Regions from separate parts of the Variovorax sp. P4_B10 genome, predicted to be linked through region 3. Evidence: predicted binding sites of a transcription regulator. Region 3 holds the regulator's gene; each other region holds the start of a gene.
The links. Region 3 encodes sigma-54, which starts transcription at its own class of promoters, with help from an activator protein. Its sites were predicted from a motif close to TGGCANGNAANCTGCTTT; they were not measured.
Positions count from the first base shown of each region.

Region 1 (4,657 bases), on a different contig from region 3:
TTCTGTCCCTTGCTGTCGTAGCGGTCGAGTTGCAGGAGCCTTGCGCCGCCCGGCAGCTTCACACCGCCGCGCGCGTTGACACGCTCCACCGCCCACAGCAGGTTGCGAAACACCGCCTCGCCCGTGTTGGCGAACGGTCCGCTCATGCTCTCGATCAAGGCCAGGCGGATCGGCGGGGGCGGGGTCTGCGCGGGCACGGCAAAGGGCGCCGCGCATAGCGCCAGCGCCGCAAATTTCAAGGCCCGGCGGCGCCAAATAAAGCTGGAGGTCATTGTCTTGAAACGCGTGCGGCCGCGCCTAGATGAGGTGTCAAGCGGCACTCAGGATTGAATGGCCGCGCAGTGTAAGGGACACACATTCCTTGTCCCCATTGTGTTCATTCAGGAGCTCTTCATCATGTTTTTCGCACCCACCCTTCGCACCACCCGTTTCGTGCCCCGCTCGTACGACCGCGCCTTCGAGCGCTTCGTGAACGACGCCTTCGCCGGCAACCGCCGCTCGCCGCTCGTGGAGCAGGACGACAAGAGCTGGACCCTCTCGCTGGACGTGCCGGGCCTCTCGCGTGAAGACCTCGCGATCAGCATCGAAGGCGCCGTGGTCCGCATCGACAGCAAGGCCGAAGCCAAGCGCCAGTTCAAGGCCGCCTACGAGCTGCCGCAGGACATCGATGTGGCTGCAAGCGAAGCCAGGCTCGAGAACGGCGTGCTCACGCTGAAGCTCGGCAAGCTGGCGCCCGTGAGCCAGGCCTCGCAGTTGCAAATTAACTAGCCGAACCTATGCCCATAAGAGGAAAATGTTAGTAATGGCTTGTTTTTGACTTTAAACAAGCACCTTATTCACAATAGCACTGGATAACGTCACATGATGTGGCGTTTTTTTAGAACTTTCTTCTTCGTGGGCGTCTCGCAAACGCATCGAATTTCGTGACGGTGCGCGTCCGGGTGCCCCTCAAGGCACCATGAACACGCACCTGCAGTCAGCCAATGACAACGAACGGTCCGATACGCTTCTGGTCTTCCTGCCGGGCGCGTACCTGAAACCCGAAGAGTTCGAACGACAGGGTTTCATCAGCGCCGTCCGGGAGCGCCACCTGGCGGCCGACGCGCTGCTGGTGGACGCCGACGTCTCCTACTACTACGACCAGACGCTCAGCGAGCGTCTGCACGCGGACGTCATCGAGCCGCAGCGCGCCAAGGGCTACAAGTCGATCTGGCTCGTGGGCATTTCCATCGGCGGTTTCGGTGCGCTGATCCATGAACTGGCACGGCCGGGTTCGGTGGATGGCATCGTGGCGCTCGCGCCCTACCTCGGCCGCCGGGTTCTCGGCGCAGAGATCAAGAAGGCCGGCGGCCTGCGCACCTGGCATGCGCCCACCGGCCCCCAGCCCGACGAAGAGCCCGACCGCAAGCTCTGGCCCTTCTTCCAGCAGTACCTCGCGGCCCAGCCCGCCAAGGACCTGCCGCCGCTCTACCTGGGTTTCGGCCTCAATGACCGCTTCGCCGGCAACCACAAGCTGCTGGCCGACGCCCTGCCCCCGGGCCGCGTCTTCACGACCGAAGGCGGACACGACTGGCCGGAATGGCGCCAGCTCTGGCGCAACGTGCTGGACGTGCTGCCGCTGCCCGCGATCGGCCGCTCGCGCCAGCCGGCTACGCGGCCTCCGGCAGCCGCGCCTCGGCCGTCAGCAACGCCATGGGCCATCGCGGCTTGACGTCGAAGGCGTAGCGCTCGCTGGCCTGCGACAGGCCCGACTGCAGGCGCATGGCGGCGGCCATGGCAATCATGGCGCCGTTGTCGGTGCACAGGTGCAGCTCGGGGTAGTGCACGCGCACCCGGCGCTTGGCACAGGCGGCATTCAGCTGCTCGCGCAGGTTCTTGTTCGCCCCCACGCCGCCGGCCACCACCAGGCGCTTCAGCCCGGTCTGGTCGAGCGCGGCGAGCGACTTCTTCAGCAGCACCTCGACGATGGCGGCCTGCGTGGACGCTGCGAGATCGGCCTTGTTCGCCTCGAGCCGGTCGCCGAGCTTCTTGGCCTGCGTGAGCACCGCCGTCTTCAGGCCGGCAAAGGAAAAATCGAGATCGCCGCTGTGCAGCAGCGGCCGCGGCAGCTTGAACGCGGTGGCGCTGCCATCTTCGGCCAGCTTGGCAAGCCACGGGCCGCCCGGGTACGGCAGGCCCATGAGCTTGGCGCTCTTGTCGAAGGCCTCGCCGGCCGCGTCGTCGATGGTTTCGCCGAGCAGCTCGTAGCGGCCCACGCCGTCGACCCGCATCAGCTGGGTATGCCCCCCCGACACCAGCAGGGCGACGAACGGAAATTCAGGCGGATCGGCACTCAGGAACGGCGACAGCAGATGCCCTTCGAGGTGATGCACGCCCAGCACCGGCTTGCCGAGCGCCACGCCCAGCGCGCAGGCCACGCCCGCGCCCACCAGCAGTGCCCCCGCCAGCCCCGGCCCGCGCGTGTAGGCCACCACGTCGATCTCGCCCAGCGAGCGCCCGGCCTCGGCCATGACGGCTTCGGTGAGCGGCAGCACGCGGCGGATGTGGTCGCGGCTGGCCAGCTCGGGCACCACGCCGCCGTAGGCCTGGTGCATGGCGATCTGGCTGTGCAGCGCGTGCGAAAGCAGCACCGGCAGCGCGTCGCCGTGCGACTCGACCAGCGCCACGCCGGTTTCGTCGCAGGATGATTCGATTCCCAACAAAAGCATGCCGCGAGTGTAGGTGTCGCTTGCAAAGGGCGCCCGCAAAGGGGCAAGCTCGGGTCGAGGCACGGATGTTGCAGTAACGGTGCGCGCAACCTCCCTCACCCACCATGAAATCCGGTCTGCATTTCCTGATCGCCGCCCGCCAGTGCGAAATCGACGAGCTGGACCAGCTCGCCCGCACCAGCGAGCTGGTCGGCGTGATCGGCCGGCTGGTGCATGCGCTGCAGCGCGAGCGCGGCATGTCCAACGTGTTCCTCGCCTCGCGCGGCGGCCGCTTCGCCGACCAGCGCGATCCGCAGATCGCCGAATGCCTGGCGCTCGAACAGGAAGTGCGCAACGGTTTCGACCAGCTCGAGACCGAGGCCCGCCAGCGCGCCAGCGCCGGCAACAGCGCGCGCCTCTTCAGCCGCATCGCCTGGGTGCTGCCGGGCCTGGACGCCCTGCCCGCGCTGCGCCGCCGCGTCGGCGCGCTCGAGCTCACGCCGGCGCAGTCCACCGCGGCCTTCGCCAAGCTCGTCGCCGGCCTGCTGGCCGTGGTGTTCGAAGCGGCCGACGGCGCCACCGACCCCGAGATCTCGCGGCTGCTGGTCGCGATGTTCAACTTCATGCAGGGCAAGGAGTTCGCGGGGCAGGAGCGGGCCTTCGGGGCCGCCACGCTGGCGCTGGGCCGCAGCAACGACGCGCAGCGCGTGCAGTGGCTGCACCTGATCGAATCGCAGGAGCGCTGCTTCCACGTCTTCACCYATTTCTCGAGCGAAGAGGTGCTGGCGCTCTGGCGCGAGAGCGAGTCCAGCGCCACCATGGCCGAGCTCGAACGCCTGCGCCGCACCGGCACCGCCCCGGCCGCCGCGCCCGACGCGCCTTACAGCCAGCTGAGCCAGAGCTGGTTCGACTGCTGCACGCGCCGCATCGACGCCATGAAGACCGTCGAAGACCGCCTCGCTGCCGACCTGCGCGCCCTGTGCGGCCGCAAGACCGCGCAGGCACGCACCGAACTGGAGGCCTACCAGCAGTTGCTCGGCACGCTGGCACCGCAGTCCGGCGGCGCCATGTTCTTCGACGATGCCGGCACGCAGGCCGTGGCCCCTGCCCCCTACGGCCGCGTCCTGGAGCGCTCGGTGCTCGACATGGTGCAGGAGCAGTCGCAGCGCCTGCAGGCCATGAGCGACGAACTCGAGACCGTGCGGGCCTCGCTCAACGAACGCAAGGTGGTCGAGCGCGCCAAGGGCCTGCTGATGGCGCACCGCCGCCTCAGCGAGGACGAAGCCCACAAGATGCTGCGCCAGACCGCCATGAACCAGAAGCGCCGGCTGGTCGACGTGGCCGAGTCGATGCTGGCCATGGCCGACTACCTGCCGCTGCCCGACGCCCGGCCGCCGCGCTGAGAGCGTTCAAGTTGGTGCAGCGCACAAAAACGTGCTTTCGATGCCTTGCGAGTCTCGGCGGCACTTCGGCCTTCCCACACCGCGTCCTCGAGCTACTTTTTCGATAGCACCAGACCGGACGTAGTCATTGGCACACAGTTTGCTTAAGTGAGTCCACAGGCCCTCGTGGTCTTCAGGCAGGCGGCACCCAACGGCGGGTGTCGTCCACCGAACCGGACAAAGGCGTCCCCATCCCGCAAGGGCTCGTTCGCGAGCAGCCCCTGCGCGGTCGGGACGCCTTTTTTTGTTTTTCGCTTCTGCTTTTTGTTTGTTCATTCTTCAACCGGAGCCCGTCCCCATGACCGACCTGCTGAAAACCCGCCTCAGCCGCCGCCGCGTACTGCAAGCCGCCGCCATCGGCGCCGTGGGCATCGACCCCGCGCTGCGCGCCGCCGTCTGGGCCCAGGGCTCCGACAAGCCCGAGAAGGAAGAAGTGAAGATCGGCTTCATCCCGCTGACCGATTGCGCCAGCGTGGTGATGGCCTCGGTGCTCGGCATCGACAAGAAGTACGGCGTGAAGATCGTCCC
Region 1 is NZ_JBFUHN010000015.1:74,651-79,307, forward strand. Features, by position in the region: gene AC1DXX_RS10070 (branched-chain amino acid ABC transporter substrate-binding protein) at 1-272, opposite strand, end outside; gene AC1DXX_RS10075 (Hsp20/alpha crystallin family protein) at 397-768, shown strand; gene AC1DXX_RS10080 (alpha/beta hydrolase-fold protein) at 959-1,711, shown strand; gene tsaD (tRNA (adenosine(37)-N6)-threonylcarbamoyltransferase complex transferase subunit TsaD) at 1,650-2,708, opposite strand; gene AC1DXX_RS10090 (nitrate- and nitrite sensing domain-containing protein) at 2,813-4,090, shown strand; gene AC1DXX_RS10095 (CmpA/NrtA family ABC transporter substrate-binding protein) at 4,428-4,657, shown strand, end outside.
Region 1: AC1DXX_RS10090 (nitrate- and nitrite sensing domain-containing protein) is a predicted target of sigma-54. The motif match lies at 2,766-2,783, and genes of this name have one in related genera.

Region 2 (4,657 bases), on a different contig from region 3:
TGGCCCAGGATGGCGGCGACCGCCAGCCACAGGTAGAGCGTGCGCAATGCGTCCATGAGCGGGCCGGAGGCCGGACCCCGGGCGCCGAGCCGCAGCGCGATGAAGGTTGCGATCGCCGCCACGGCCAGCGCGAGCGACACCCGGCGCAGCCGCTCCAGTTCTTTCCAGACGCCCGTGTCCACGCCCATCCAGTAGCCGTAGAGGAACACGGTGAAGTAGATGCTGTGCAGGTAGAAGTCGCGCACCAGGTTGTGCGTGGGCGGGAAGTGCGAGGCCAGCAGCATCGTCCAGGCCAGCAGCGGCAACACCGGCAGCAACAGCAGCTTCCAGCCGCGCAGCCCGTTGAAGCTGCGGCGCACCCACTGGCCGGCCGCCGAATTCAACAGCGGCAGCGTCAGCGCGATCGCTGCCGTGTAGGCAAAGAGATAGGGCAGGTACCAGAGGTGGTTCCAGGTGATGCCGAACTCCGCGCCGTCGAAGGCCCGCTTCGGCCACGGCTCGGCCATCGACAGGTAGCGCAGCAGGAAGGCGCCGAAGCCCGGTGCCACCAGCCCGTCGGCAACGCCCTGTGCGTAGGCCTGGTAGGGCACGATCACCGCCATGCCGAAGACCAGCGGCAGCATCAACCGCACGCCGCGGCTGCGCAGCAGCGCCCAGGTGCCCTGGTGGCGGCTCAGGAAGCCGAGCGACACGCCCGAGATCAGGAACACCAGGTCCATGCGCCAGAGGTTCAGCACCCGCATCGGCCACTGCAGCCATTCGGCCGCATGCGGGCTCTTGAGGTGCCACGGCCAGTCGGCCACGTAATACATGCCCACGTGATAGAGGATCACGAACAGGAAGGCCAGTGCGCGCAGCGCATCGATGTCGTGGCGTCGGTGCGCGCCGGGCAATGGTGTGGTGGTCGGCAGGTTCATCGCGGGTCCTCGAAGCAGAAGATGGGGCGATGGTGTGGCCCGGTGCCGTGCCGCGGGACGGCGCCGGGACGGATGGCCCCCGTTTTGTGACGAGCGGCGGTCCCCAAGGGACGAAATTCGCCCGCCGGCGGTGCGGATGGCGAGAATCCCGGGCATGAGAGATTCCCGCAGGAACCTGTACGAGCGCTACGAGCCGATCCGCCGGTATGTCGAGGTGGGCTTCTGGATCGTGCTGATGGCGCTGCAGGCGGTGTTCAGCACCCTGGTGGCGGTGGTCGATGCCCGCTCCCGCACCGTGCCGCGCGCCACCTGGGAAATCGTCACCTGGGAAGGGTCGAGCCACCTGGTGCTGCTGGCGCTGATTCCGGTGCTGGTGGCCATCGAGCGCCGGCTGGCGCCGCTGGCGCCCGGCCGCTGGGTCCGCTTCCTGGCCGGGCATGCGGTCGCCAGCGTGGCTTTCAGCGTGGTGCACGTGGTGGCGATGTTCGGGCTGCGTGCGCTGGTCTATGCCATGGCTGGCGGCCGCTACGACTTCGGCGGCTGGACCGATCAGTGGGGTTACGAATACCTGAAGGACGTGCGCGTCTACGTCTCGATCATCTTCGGCATCTGGGCCTACCGGCTGTTCATGCTGCGGTTGCAGGGCGAGGCGCGGGTGCTCGATGCGCCGGAGGCGGGGGGCTCTGCCGAGGTCGAGGCCGCAGCCGAGGCGCCTGCCGAGCCCGAGAGCCCGCCCGCTGCCGCCGCCCGGCCCGAGCGCTTCCTGGTCCGCAAGCTGCGCCGCGAATTCCTGATCGCCGCCACCGACATCGACTGGCTCCAGGCCGAGGGCAACTATGTCGGCCTGCACGTCAACGGCCACGACTATCTGCTGCGCGCCACGCTCACCGACTTCCTGGCCCAGCTCGACCCCGCCCGGTTCGTGCGGGTGCACCGCAGCCACGCGGTGAACCTGGGGCGCGTCAAGGAGATCGAGCCGCTGGACGGCGGCGATGCCCGGCTGCACATGCACGACGGCGGCACGGTGCCCTGCAGCCGGCGCTATCGCGACGCGCTGCGCGCCGGCACGGGCTGATCGCCCAAAAAAAGAGGCCTGTTCCGGTGCGTGGATGCGCCGATATGGCTCATTTCGCACCATCAAAGAGCCTTCAGGCACCATTTTTGCTTTCTTGCGCCGTCGTCCCGAGCAATTCGGGTGCGATGCACCAATTCAAACCAAAAACTGCAAGAAGCTCCAATGGACGCACTCAAACAGGGCGCAGACGCGCTGTTCATCCTTCTCGGCGCGATCATGGTCCTGGCCATGCATGCCGGATTCGCCTTCCTCGAACTGGGCACCGTGCGCAAGAAGAACCAGGTCAATGCGCTGGTGAAGATCCTGGTCGACTTTTCGGTCTCGACCATCGTGTATTTCCTGGTGGGCTACGGCGTGGCCTACGGCACCCACTTCTTCGTGGGCGCGACCGAGCTGGCGGCAAGGAGCGGCTACGAGCTGGTGAAGTTCTTCTTCCTGCTGACCTTTGCCGCGGCCATCCCGGCCATCATCTCGGGCGGCATCGCCGAGCGCGCCAAGTTCTGGCCGCAGCTGATCGCCACCGCGGTGATCGTCGGCGTGGTGTATCCGCTGTACGAGGGCATTGCGTGGAACAAGGCCTTCGGCATCCAGGCCTGGATCGCCTCGGTCACCGGCCATGAGTTCCATGACTTCGCGGGCTCGGTGGTGGTGCACGCGGTGGGCGGCTGGCTCGCGCTGCCGGCCGTCATCCTGCTCGGCGCGCGCCGCAACCGCTACCGTGGCGACGGCTCGCTGAGCGCGCATCCGCCGTCGAACATTCCGTTCCTCGCGCTCGGCGCCTGGGTGCTGTGCGTGGGCTGGTTCGGCTTCAACGTGATGAGCGCGCAGAGCATCGACAAGATCTCCGGGCTCGTGGCCGTCAACTCGCTGATGGCGATGGTCGGTGGCACGCTGGTGGCGTTGGCCCTGGGCAAGAACGACCCCGGCTTCGTCTACAACGGCCCGCTCGCCGGGCTGGTGGCCGTGTGCGCCGGCTCCGACCTGATGCATCCGCTGGGCGCGCTGGTGGTGGGCGGCGTGGCCGGCGCGATCTTCGTGTTCATGTTCACGCTCACGCAGAACAAATGGAAGATCGACGACGTGCTCGGCGTGTGGCCGCTGCATGGCCTGTGCGGCACCTGGGGCGGCATTGCCGCCGGCATCTTCGGCACGCAGGCGCTCGGCGGCATCGGCGGCGTGAACGTCGGGGCGCAACTGATCGGCACCGCGATCGGCGTGGTCTGGGCGCTCGTGGGCGGTGCGGCGGTGTACGGTGCGCTCAAGGCCACGATGGGTCTGCGCCTGTCGCAGGAGGAGGAATACGACGGCGCCGACCTGTCGATCCACCACATCTCGGCCACGCCGGAGCGCGAGGTCAATTGGTGAGCACTGCACCATAAGTCGGCTTGGGCTATTCTCGGCGCCCCTATAACCCGCCCGAGGAGAAGAGCCCATGACAACACCCACCCGTTGGTTGCGCCGCGGCATTGCCGCATTGGCCGGCAGCGTGCTGATGCTTTCGTTTGCGGCGCAGGCCGGCGCCCCGCAGGTCAAGACCCAGGCGCCGGGCTTCTACCGCATGATGCTCGGCGACTTCGAAGTCACCGCGCTGTTCGACGGCACGATCGACCTCGAGCCCAAGAAACTGCTCACCAACACCACGCAGGCGCAGGTCGGCAAGCTGCTCGACCGCTCCTTCGAAAAGGACCTGGTGCCGACATCGGTGAACGCCTACCTCGTCAACACCGGCAGCAAGCTGGTGCTGATCGACTCCGGCGCGGGTTCGCTCTTCGGCCCCACGCTCGGCAACCTGCGCAACAACCTCCTGGCCGCCGGCTACAAGCCCGAGCAGGTCGACGACGTGCTCATTACCCACATGCACGGCGACCACGTCGGCGGCCTCATCACCGACGGCAAGCTGGCCTTTCCCAATGCCACGGTCCACGCCGGCCAGGAAGATGCCGACTTCTGGCTCAGCAAGGCCAACCTCGAGAAGGCCTCGGCCGAGATGAAGGGCTTCTTCCAGGGGGCGATGGCGTCGATGAACCCGTATGTCGAAGCCGGCAAGTTCAAGCCCCTGAAGGGCGACACCGAGCTGGCGCCCGGCATCAAGGCCGTGCCCGCCCACGGCCATACGCCCGGCCACAACGTCTACGTGCTCGAGTCCAAAGGCCAGAAGCTCATGCTGTGGGGCGACCTGATGCACGTGGCGGCCGTGCAGTTCGTGGAGCCGCAGGTGACGATCTCGTTCGACGTCGATTCGAAGCCGGCCGCAGTGGAGCGCAAGAAGGCGTATGCCGATGCGGCCAAGGGGCGCTACCTCGTGGGCAGCGCGCACCTGCCGTTCCCGGGGCTGGGGCACATCCGGGCCGAGGGGAAGAGCTACGTGTGGGTGCCGGTGGACTACCAGCAGGTGCGATAGATCGGCGCTCTGAAGCGTATTCGTCCTGAATACGCTTCTTTTTTGAAGCGTATTTGCCTAAAATGCGCTTCATGTGGATCTGGCAAGCCAAGAAATGGCCGCACTTCGAGGTCGACGCGCAGGCGCTGCAGCCTGCGCTGTCGGCGGCGCGTCTGGCGCAAGGGCGCATGCTGGGCGTGGCCGGCAACCTTCAACTCGTCGACCTCGGCGAACTCCAGCTCGGCGAATGGACACAGGAAGCCATTGCCACCGCGCAGATCGAGG
Region 2 is NZ_JBFUHN010000032.1:52,688-57,344, forward strand. Features, by position in the region: gene AC1DXX_RS16690 (acyltransferase family protein) at 1-917, opposite strand, end outside; gene AC1DXX_RS16695 (LytTR family DNA-binding domain-containing protein) at 1,072-1,992, shown strand; gene AC1DXX_RS16700 (ammonium transporter) at 2,155-3,357, shown strand; gene AC1DXX_RS16705 (MBL fold metallo-hydrolase) at 3,425-4,393, shown strand; gene AC1DXX_RS16710 (Fic family protein) at 4,465-4,657, shown strand, end outside.
Region 2: AC1DXX_RS16700 (ammonium transporter) is a predicted target of sigma-54. The motif match lies at 2,068-2,085, and genes of this name have one in related genera.

Region 3 (4,657 bases):
CAAGGACGTCTCGCTCGACGTGCAGAAGGGCGAAGTCGTCGGTTTGCTCGGCCCCAATGGCGCCGGCAAGACCACCTCGTTCTACATGATCGTCGGGCTGGTGCGTGCCGACGCCGGCGAGATCACCATCGACGGCGAGCCCATCGCCCACATGCCGATCCATCGCCGTGCGCGCATGGGCCTGAGCTACCTGCCGCAGGAAGCCTCGATCTTCCGCAAGCTGACGGTCGAAGAGAACGTGCGGGCCGTGCTCGAGCTGCAGCGCGAACCCGACGAAAGCGGCAAGGTGGTGGCGCTTTCCAAGAAGCACATCGAAGAGCGCCTGTCCGAGCTGCTGGCCGACCTGCGGGTCGACCACCTGCGCGACTCGCCCGCGCTCGCGCTCTCGGGCGGCGAACGCCGCCGCGTCGAGATCGCGCGCGCGCTGGCCACCCAGCCGCGCTTCATCCTGCTGGACGAGCCTTTCGCCGGTATCGACCCGATCGCGGTCATCGAGATCCAGCGGATCATCAGTTTCCTGAAGGAGCGCGGCATCGGCGTGCTCATCACCGACCACAACGTGCGTGAAACGCTGGGCATCTGCGATCACGCGTTCATCATCAGCGACGGGCATGTGCTGGCACAAGGCACACCCTCGGAGATCGTCGACAACGCCGAAGTACGCAGGGTGTACCTGGGCGAGCACTTCCGGATGTAAGGGAGGGTCGCGTTCTCCATGAAGCAAGGGCTGTCCCTTCGCGTCTCGCAGCATCTGGCGCTCACGCCACAGCTGCAGCAGTCGATCCGGCTGCTCCAGCTCTCCACGCTCGAACTGAGCCAGGAGGTCGAGCAGATGCTGGACGAGAACCCGTTCCTCGAACGCACCGCGGAAGAAGCGGCGCGCGAGGAATTCGGGCTCGATGCCGTCGACACACCCGTGCCGCGCGAGGAGGCCGGCGAGAGCGAATTCGCCTCGGCGCCGGCCAGCAGCGCGACGACCGCCTCCACCGACACCGCGGCAACCAGCGACGCCGATGGCGCCACTGCCGACACCACCGAGCGCGAGCCCGACTGGGAAGGCGACGGCACCGTCGACATGGCGCCCGACGACAGCGAGTGGGGCAGCGATGCGCCTGCGCGCCAGAACAACCTCGGCGACGACGAACGTGCCGACGCCACCGAGCTCGCGCGCAGCCAGGAATCGCTGCAATCGTTCCTGCACCGCCAGGCGCTCAGCCTGCGCCTGAACGAGAACGACAGCGCCGCGCTGCGCTTCCTGATCGAATCGCTCAACGACGACGGCTACCTCGAAGACTCGCTGCCCGCGCTGGCCTCGGGCCTTGCGGGCGACGACAACGACCAGTTCGACGAACTCGTGCACCACTTCCAGATGGCGCTCGGCCTGCTGCAGAGCCTGGAGCCCGTCGGCGTCGGCGCGCGCGACCTGGGCGAATGCCTCGGCATCCAGCTGCGCGCACTGGCCAGCGAGGACGAGGCCGAGGAGGCAGCGCTGGTCCGCAAGACCGCCATCGCCATCTGCAAGCAGCCGATGGAGCTGCTCGCGCGGCGCGACTTCAAGCGCCTGGCCACCCTGACGCGCACCAACGAAGAGCTGGTGCGCTCGGCGCTGCAGATCATTGCGCGCCTCGAGCCCAAGCCGGGCCGCCGTTTCGTCGACGTCGAGCGCAACATCGTGATTCCCGACGTGATCGTCACCAAGATCGGCCGCGGCACGAACGTGAAGTTCCGCGTCATGCTCAACCCCGAGGTGATGCCGCGCCTGCGCGTGCACGACATCTACGCCGGTGCGCTCAAGTCGCACAAGGGCGAGGGCAGCCAGGCGCTGTCGCAGCGGCTGCAGGAGGCGCGCTGGTTCATCAAGAACATCCAGCAGCGCTTCGATACCATCCTGCGCGTGAGCAATGCGATCGTCGAGCGTCAGAAGAGCTACTTCGTGCACGGCGAGCTCGCGATGCGGCCGCTGGTGCTGCGCGAAATTGCCGACGAGCTGGGCCTGCACGAATCGACCATCTCGCGCGTGACCACGGCCAAGTACATGTCCACACCGTTCGGCACGGTCGAGCTCAAGTACTTCTTCGGCTCGGCGCTCGGCACCGAGACCGGCGGCAATGCGTCGAGCACCGCGGTGCGCGCGCTGATCAAGCAGTTCGTGAGCTCCGAGAGCATCAAGAAACCGCTGTCCGACAGCCAGATTTCCGAGATGCTGAAGGAGCAGGGCATCGAGTGCGCGCGGCGCACCGTGGCCAAGTACCGCGAAGCCCTGCGCATCGCGCCCGCCAACCTGCGCAAGGCACTGTAGAAAGCCGCCGATGATCCGTCGCCTGCTGTCGTGTTGTGGGCACTGGGTCTTCGTCGTGGCGGCATCGTTGCTGTTCGCAGGCTGCGCCACCCTGCCCGACGAAGCGCCACGCCCGCCCACCAAGGCCCTCGCCGTCTCGGCCGACACGGCCCTCGGCAAGATCGCGCTGGCCTCCCAGCCCGACCCCGACCTCAGCGGCTTCCGCCTGATGCCGGGCGGCGACTTCGCCTTCGACACCCGCATCCAGCTCGCGCGCCGCGCCCAGCGCACGCTCGACGTGCAGTACTACCAGATCGAGAACGACGAGACCGGCCGCTACCTGCTGCGCACCCTGCGCGATGCGGCGCAGCGCGGCGTGCGCGTGCGGCTGCTGATGGACGACCTCTACACCTCGGGCGAAGACGAACTGCTGCTCGGGCTGGCCGCCACGCCGAACGTCGAGCTGCGCCTCTTCAATCCGTTTCCGGCCGGGCGCGGCAGCCTGCTGCGGCGCTTCACCGCCTCGCTCTTCGACTTCAGCCGCGTCAACCGGCGCATGCACAACAAGCTCTTCATCGCCGACGGCGCGATGGCGGTGGCGGGTGGCCGCAACATCGGCAACCAGTACTTCAGGCGCAACTCGGGCCAGAACTTCATCGACCTCGACACCTTCGTGACCGGCGCGCTGATCCCGCGCCTGGGCACCCTGTTCGACCAGTACTGGAACAGCGTCCATGTGCGGCCGATCCAGTCGGTGGTGGCGAGCGGCCTGTCGCGCGAGAAGCTGCAGAAGCGCTTCGACGCCGCCACCGGCCCCGACACCACGCCGCCGCCGCCGAAGCCCGCCCCCAACGACCTGCTGGGCTACAGCCCGCTGGTCGAGGACCTCGACACCGGCAAGCTCGGCCTGATCTGGGCCATCGCCGAGGCGTACGCCGATTCGCCCGAGCGCGTGATCGGCAAGACCGCCTCGTACGGCGGCGTGCCGCTGCTCGACGTCGACAGCGTGCGCTACAACGTGGTCGAGCAGATGCGCCGCGCGCGCTCCGAGGTGACCATCGTCTCGCCCTACCTGATCCCGGGCGCCGCGGGGCTCGAGGTGATGCGCGAGATCCGCCGGCGCAACGTGAAGATCAGCGTGGTGACCAACTCGCTCGCCGCCACCGACGAGCCGCTGGTGCACACCGCGTACCGCCGCTACCGGCCCGAGATGCTCACGCTCGGCGCCGACCTCTACGAGCTGAGCACCACGCGCACGCGGCGCAGCGTGCGGCTCGGGTTGTTCGGCACCTCGGTGGGGCGGCTGCATGCCAAGTCGGCGGTGATCGACCGGCGCATCCTCTTCGTCGGCTCGATGAACTTCGATCCGCGCTCCGAGACGCACAACACCGAGATCGGCCTCTTCATCCGCAGCGCCGAGATGGCGCAGCAGACGCTCAAGCTCATCGACGTGCTCAAGCAGCAGGGCGCCTATCGTCTGCGCTTCGCCGAAGGCAGCGCGTCGCGCATCGAGTGGATCAGCGAAGAAGCGGGCAAGACCACGGTGCTCGACGAGGAGCCCGACTCCGGCTTCTGGGACCGCACGATGCTCGAACTGCTGGCGCCGCTGACGCCGGAGAGCCTGCTGTAGACCCGGCCGGTCAGTTGCCGCGCACGGCCGACCAGACCAGCCGCAGGCCCAGCAGGCCCATCACGCCGCCTGCGGCGCGGTCGATCCAGACCTTGTAGCGCAGGTAGGCCGAACGCGGCGCCGCCGAGGACAGCGCCAGCGCGACGATGGCGTACCAGCCCGTCTCGATGCAGAAGATCACGACCGGCACCGCGAGCGCCAGCACCAGCGGCACCTCGCGCGGCAGGAAGGCCGCGAAGATGCTCGCGTAGACCACGGCCGTCTTCGGGTTGCTGACCTGCGTGGCCAGCCCCAGCAGGAAGGTGCGCCCGCCGCGGCCCTGCTGCCCGGGCGATGTGCCGGCTGCATCCTGCGTCATCGTGAGCGGCTGCCGTGCGCCGCGCCAGATGCGGATGCCGAGGTAGATCAGGTACGCGCCACCGAAGCCCTTGATGGCGAGGTAAAGCCCCGGCACCGCGAGAAACGCCGCCTGCAGTCCGGCCAGCGCCGCAATTGCGAAGACGATGCCGCCTGCGCCCATGCCCAACGCCGCGGCCAGCCCGTCGCCGCGCGAAGCCACGGCCGTGCGCGCCACCATGACGAAGCTCGGGCCCGGGCTCATGGCGCCGACGGCCATGGCGCCGGCGATGCCGAGCAGGGAAAGCGTGGTGTCCATCATCGCGTGGCTCCGGCTATTGCTGCACGTTTACCGCTTCGACCTGCACCAGCAGCTTCACCTTGTTCTCGAAGCCGAAGTTCAGGCCCCAGGT
Region 3 is NZ_JBFUHN010000016.1:33,164-37,820, forward strand. Features, by position in the region: gene lptB (LPS export ABC transporter ATP-binding protein) at 1-697, shown strand, start outside; gene rpoN (RNA polymerase factor sigma-54) at 716-2,299, shown strand; gene AC1DXX_RS10350 (phospholipase D family protein) at 2,310-3,908, shown strand; gene AC1DXX_RS10355 (LysE family translocator) at 3,919-4,566, opposite strand; gene AC1DXX_RS10360 (YceI family protein) at 4,580-4,657, opposite strand, start outside.

Region 4 (4,657 bases), on a different contig from region 3:
GAGCACGGCAGCGGCGGTGGCCGAGAAGGTGTTCATGAAGGCGAGCACGGCGCTGGTGCCGGCTTCGAGGGCCGAACCTGCGTTGAAGCCGAACCAGCCGACCCACAGCAGCGATGCGCCGACCATGGTGAGCGTGAGCGAGTGCGGCGTGAAGGATTCCTTGCCGTAGCCGACGCGCTTGCCGATCACGAAGGCACCCACGAGGCCGGCAACGGCTGCGTTGATGTGCACCACGGTGCCGCCTGCGAAGTCGAGCGCGCCCCACTGCCAGATCAGGCCGGCCTTGGCGTTCTGTGCATCCACCACGTTGGCGGCGGTGTAGGCGTCCGGGCCCATCCAGAACCAGACCATGTGCGCGAGCGGCGCATAGCTGAAGGTGAACCAGATCACCATGAACAGCAGCACGGCCGAGAACTTGGCGCGCTCGGCGAAGGCACCGACGATCAGGCAGCAGGTGATGCCGGCGAAGGTGGCCTGGAAGGCGGCGAACAGCAGCTCGGGGATGTAGACGCCCTTGCTGAAGGTGGCGCCGGGTGCGAACACGCCGGTGGCCGGATCGAAGATCCCCTTCATGAAGAGCCGGTCGAATCCGCCGAAGAAGGCGTTCCCCTCGGTGAACGCGAGGCTGTAGCCGTAGATGAGCCACAGCACCACGATCAGCGAGAAGGTGACCATCACCTGCATCAGCACCGACAGCATGTTCTTGCTGCGCACGAGGCCGCCGTAGAACAGGGCCAGGCCGGGGATGGTCATCATGATGACGAGCAGCGTGGACAGCATCATCCAGCTGGTGTCGCCCTTGTTGAAGGACGGCGCGGGGGCTGCTGCGGCAGGTGCAGCTTCAGCCGCAGCAGGTGCGGCTGCTGCGGGTGCCGCTGCAGCGGGAGCGGCCGCAGGGGCTGGCGCGGCGGCAGCCGGCGCCGATGCGGCCGGTGCTTCCGCGGGGGCCGCGGGTGTCTGGGCGAAGCCGGACGTGCCGGCGGCGAGAACGCTCAAGCCGAGCGCAAGAGAGACAAGCAGTTTTTTCATAGTCGTTGTTCTTTCGGGCCAGACTCGATCAGAGGGCTTCGCGGCCCGTTTCGCCAGTGCGGATGCGTACGACCTGTTCGAGGTTGTAGACAAAGATCTTTCCGTCGCCGATCTTGCCGGTGCGGGCAGCACCTTCGACGGCTTCGATCACGCGATCGACGAGGTCGTCGGAGACGGCCGCCTCGATCTTGACCTTGGGCAGGAAGTCGACCACGTACTCCGCGCCGCGGTAGAGCTCGGTGTGGCCCTTCTGGCGGCCGAAACCCTTGACCTCCGTGACGGTGATCCCCTGCACGCCGATCGCCGACAGTGCTTCACGCACCTCGTCGAGCTTGAACGGTTTGATGATGGCTGTGACCAGCTTCATGAGCTTCTCCTTTGGATGGAAATGAAATGGTGCGGCAACTTGGGCCGCACCTCGTTGTTTTATTTACAGCGTCTTCGTCAGCGTGAGGATGAAGCGCGCCTTGTTCGGCGAGTAGGTCGTCTGGCCGAAGGTGCCGAAGCCGAAGTCGTAGCCCGGGTTGGCCACGGCCACGTACGAGCTCTTCTTGTTGGCGCCCTGCACCGAACCGGTGAGCGACAGGCCGTTGCCGAAGTCGTACGAGGCGCCCACGTTGTAGTCGACGTAGCTCTTGTAGCCCAGGCTGCGGATGTCGCTGGACATGTGGGTGTAGCCCACGGCTGCTTTCAGCGTGACCTTGGGCACGATTTCCTTGCTGTACGACAGGTTCAGGTAGCCGGTGTTGCGGCCCTTCAGGCCCGAGCCGGCCTTGTTGCCTGCGTAGCCGAAGTAGTCCTTGGAGACAGTGTGCGAATACTTGGCGGTGAACGAGCCGAGGCTTTCGTTGGCGTAGGTGGTGGCCGCGTAGAGCTCGGTGGTGTTGCCCGCGGAGTTGCCCGGGTAGATGTAGGCGAGCGCGCCCACGTCCATGTCGAGCGGGCCGGCCTTGAACTTGTAGCCGCCGTAGATGTCGCTCTCGATGCTGTTGCCCTTGAGCCAGTTGACGCTGGAGTTCCAGTTGCCGACGTAGAAGCCGCTCTCGCCGAAGGCGTAGTCGAAYCCGCCCTGGATGGCGGGCTTGAAGCCCTTGGTCTTGGCGTAGTCGTTGCGACCGATCATGTCCTGGTCCTGGCCGCGGAACTTGTAGTTGCTGGTCAGGGACACATTGCCGGTCAGGAGCGGTGCGGGTGCAGGAGCGGCCGCTGCGGCGTCCGTCGTTGCGGTCTGCGCCAGGGCGGTGCCCGACGTGGTCAATGCAGCGGCCAGAACGATCAGGGCCTGGACGGCGGAACGATGCGTCATCGGGAAACTCCTCGCAAGTTGTGTTGTGGAACCTGGAGACCCTCAAAGCAGGGAGCGTGCCAAACTGCACAGATGTCGCCTCTCCAAGAGGGCAGGCGCGGCCGGCGATGAGCGCCAATTCGTTACAAGGAATGTTTCGATCGGTTGCGGGCACCAGCATGCCGCACCGCCATGGGCCAGAAAAAGATGAACGCACCATCTTGGGGAGAGGAAGAAAAATGAGTCTGTCTTTGGTGCAAAGCCGCGCTTTGCTGGGGCTGGAAGCGGCCAGTGTCACGGTCGAGGTGCATCTGGCGAACGGCTTGCCCAGCTTCACGCTCGTCGGTCTGGTGGAGACCGAGGTGAAGGAAGCACGCGAGCGCGTGCGCTCGGCGATCCAGAACGCCGGGCTCGAATTCCCGAGCAACAAGAAGATCGTCGTCAACCTGGCGCCCGCCGACCTGCCGAAGGATTCCGGCCGCTTCGACCTGCCGATTGCGCTCGGCATCCTTGCGGCCAGCGGGCAGATCGAAGGGGCCCGGCTGGCCGGGCACGAGTTCGCCGGCGAACTGTCTCTTTCGGGCGAACTGCGGCCTGTACGAGGCGCGCTCGCCATGGCGCTGGCCCTGCACACGGGCCGCGTCGCGACCCGGCTGGTGCTGCCCATGGACAGTGCGCAGGAGGCGGCGCTGGTGCCCGGCGGCGAGGTGTACGGCGCCAGGCACCTGCTCGATGTGGTGCGGCAATTCGTCGCCGAGGGCGATGCGGCACTGTCCGAACCGCCGGGCGACGGCTGGGCGCGCGTCCATGCCGCACCAGGAACGACCACGCCGCCGTATGCCGACCTGGCCGAGGTCAAGGGACATGCCGGCGCCAAGCGCGCGCTCGAGATCGCCGCGGCCGGCGGCCACAGTCTCCTGATGGTGGGCGAGCCGGGCTCGGGCAAGTCGATGCTCGCGCAGCGCTTTGCCGGCCTGCTGCCGGCGATGAGCATCGACGAAGCGCTGGAAAGCGCCGCCGTGGCCAGCCTGGGCGGGCGCTTCGCAACCGAACGATGGATGCGCAGGCCGACATCGGCGCCGCACCATACCTCCAGCGCGGTGGCGCTCGTGGGCGGCGGCTCGCCACCGCGGCCGGGTGAAATCTCCAGGGCGCACCACGGCGTTCTCTTCCTCGACGAATTCCCGGAGTTCGCGCGCTCCGCCCTGGAAGCGCTGCGCGAGCCCCTCGAGACCGGCACCATCACGATCGCCCGCGCCGCGCGGTGCGCGGAATTCCCCGCGCGCTTCCAGCTGATCGCCGCAATGAATCCTTGCCCTTGCGGCTACCTGGGGTCGGCGCTGAAAACCTGCCGCTGCACGCCGGACCAGGTTGCGCGCTACCAGGGCAAGCTCAGCGGCCCGCTGCTGGACCGCATCGACCTGCACATCGAGGTGCCCGCTGTTTCGGCGCAGCAGCTGCTCGATGCGCCGGCGGGCGAATCGACCGGCAGCATCCGCAGCCGCGTGATGGCGGCACGCGAGCGCGCCATGCAGCGCCAGGGGCACCCCAACCAGGCGTTGCAGGGCAGCGCCATCGACCGGCATGCCGGACTGGACGCCACGGCACGCAAGTTCATCTACGACGCCGCCGCCAAGCTCGGCTGGTCGGCGCGCAGCACGCACCGTGCATTGAAAGTGGCACGCACGATCGCCGATCTGGCCTCGGCGGACGCCGTGCAGGCCGCGCACGTGGCGGAAGCCGTGCAGTACCGCAGGGGACTGCACGGCATCGCGTGACCGACGCGGCGCCTGTTGCCCGTTACTTGAACTCGTGACTCACCACGGGGGCTGACTTGCTGTCCTGCACCGCCACGCGCTGTCGGTACACCTCGAGGTCGCCGTTGCGCACCTCGATGTTGTAGATGCCCGGACGCAGCGAGAGCGACTTGAGCGGCGGGCTCACGCCGCGGTCCGCGCCGTCGACGAGCACCTGGCCCCACGGCCGGATGTTGAACTGCACGCGGCCCATGCCCGGTGCGGCAGCGGGCGCCGCCATGCCACCGGCCACCACGGTCGGCACGTTGGCGGGCGCCGCCGTGCCGGGCCCGACGGCGACCGTTGGCGACGACCGGTTCAGCTCGGTGAGGGCGTTGCGCGCCTCCCGCGCATGGGGACCGCGCCGGTAGCGGCGCAGGTAGGCCTCATAGCCTTCGCGCGTGTTCTCGGCCTGGGCCAGGTTCCAGTCTTCGACCTCGCTGGTCGCCAGCGCGGCTTCGGGTGAGGTCGCGGGTGCCGCAGGCGTGTTGTTGTTGACCGGCACGTTCTCGAGCGGTGTCAGCGATCCTCCGGCCGGTGCGCTGGC
Region 4 is NZ_JBFUHN010000007.1:132,203-136,859, forward strand. Features, by position in the region: gene AC1DXX_RS06005 (ammonium transporter) at 1-1,029, opposite strand, end outside; gene glnK (P-II family nitrogen regulator) at 1,058-1,396, opposite strand; gene AC1DXX_RS06015 (TorF family putative porin) at 1,460-2,335, opposite strand; gene AC1DXX_RS06020 (YifB family Mg chelatase-like AAA ATPase) at 2,554-4,092, shown strand; partial or broken gene AC1DXX_RS06025 (serine/threonine protein kinase) at 4,115-4,657, opposite strand, start outside.
Region 4: AC1DXX_RS06015 (TorF family putative porin) is a predicted target of sigma-54. The motif match lies at 2,380-2,397, and genes of this name have one in related genera.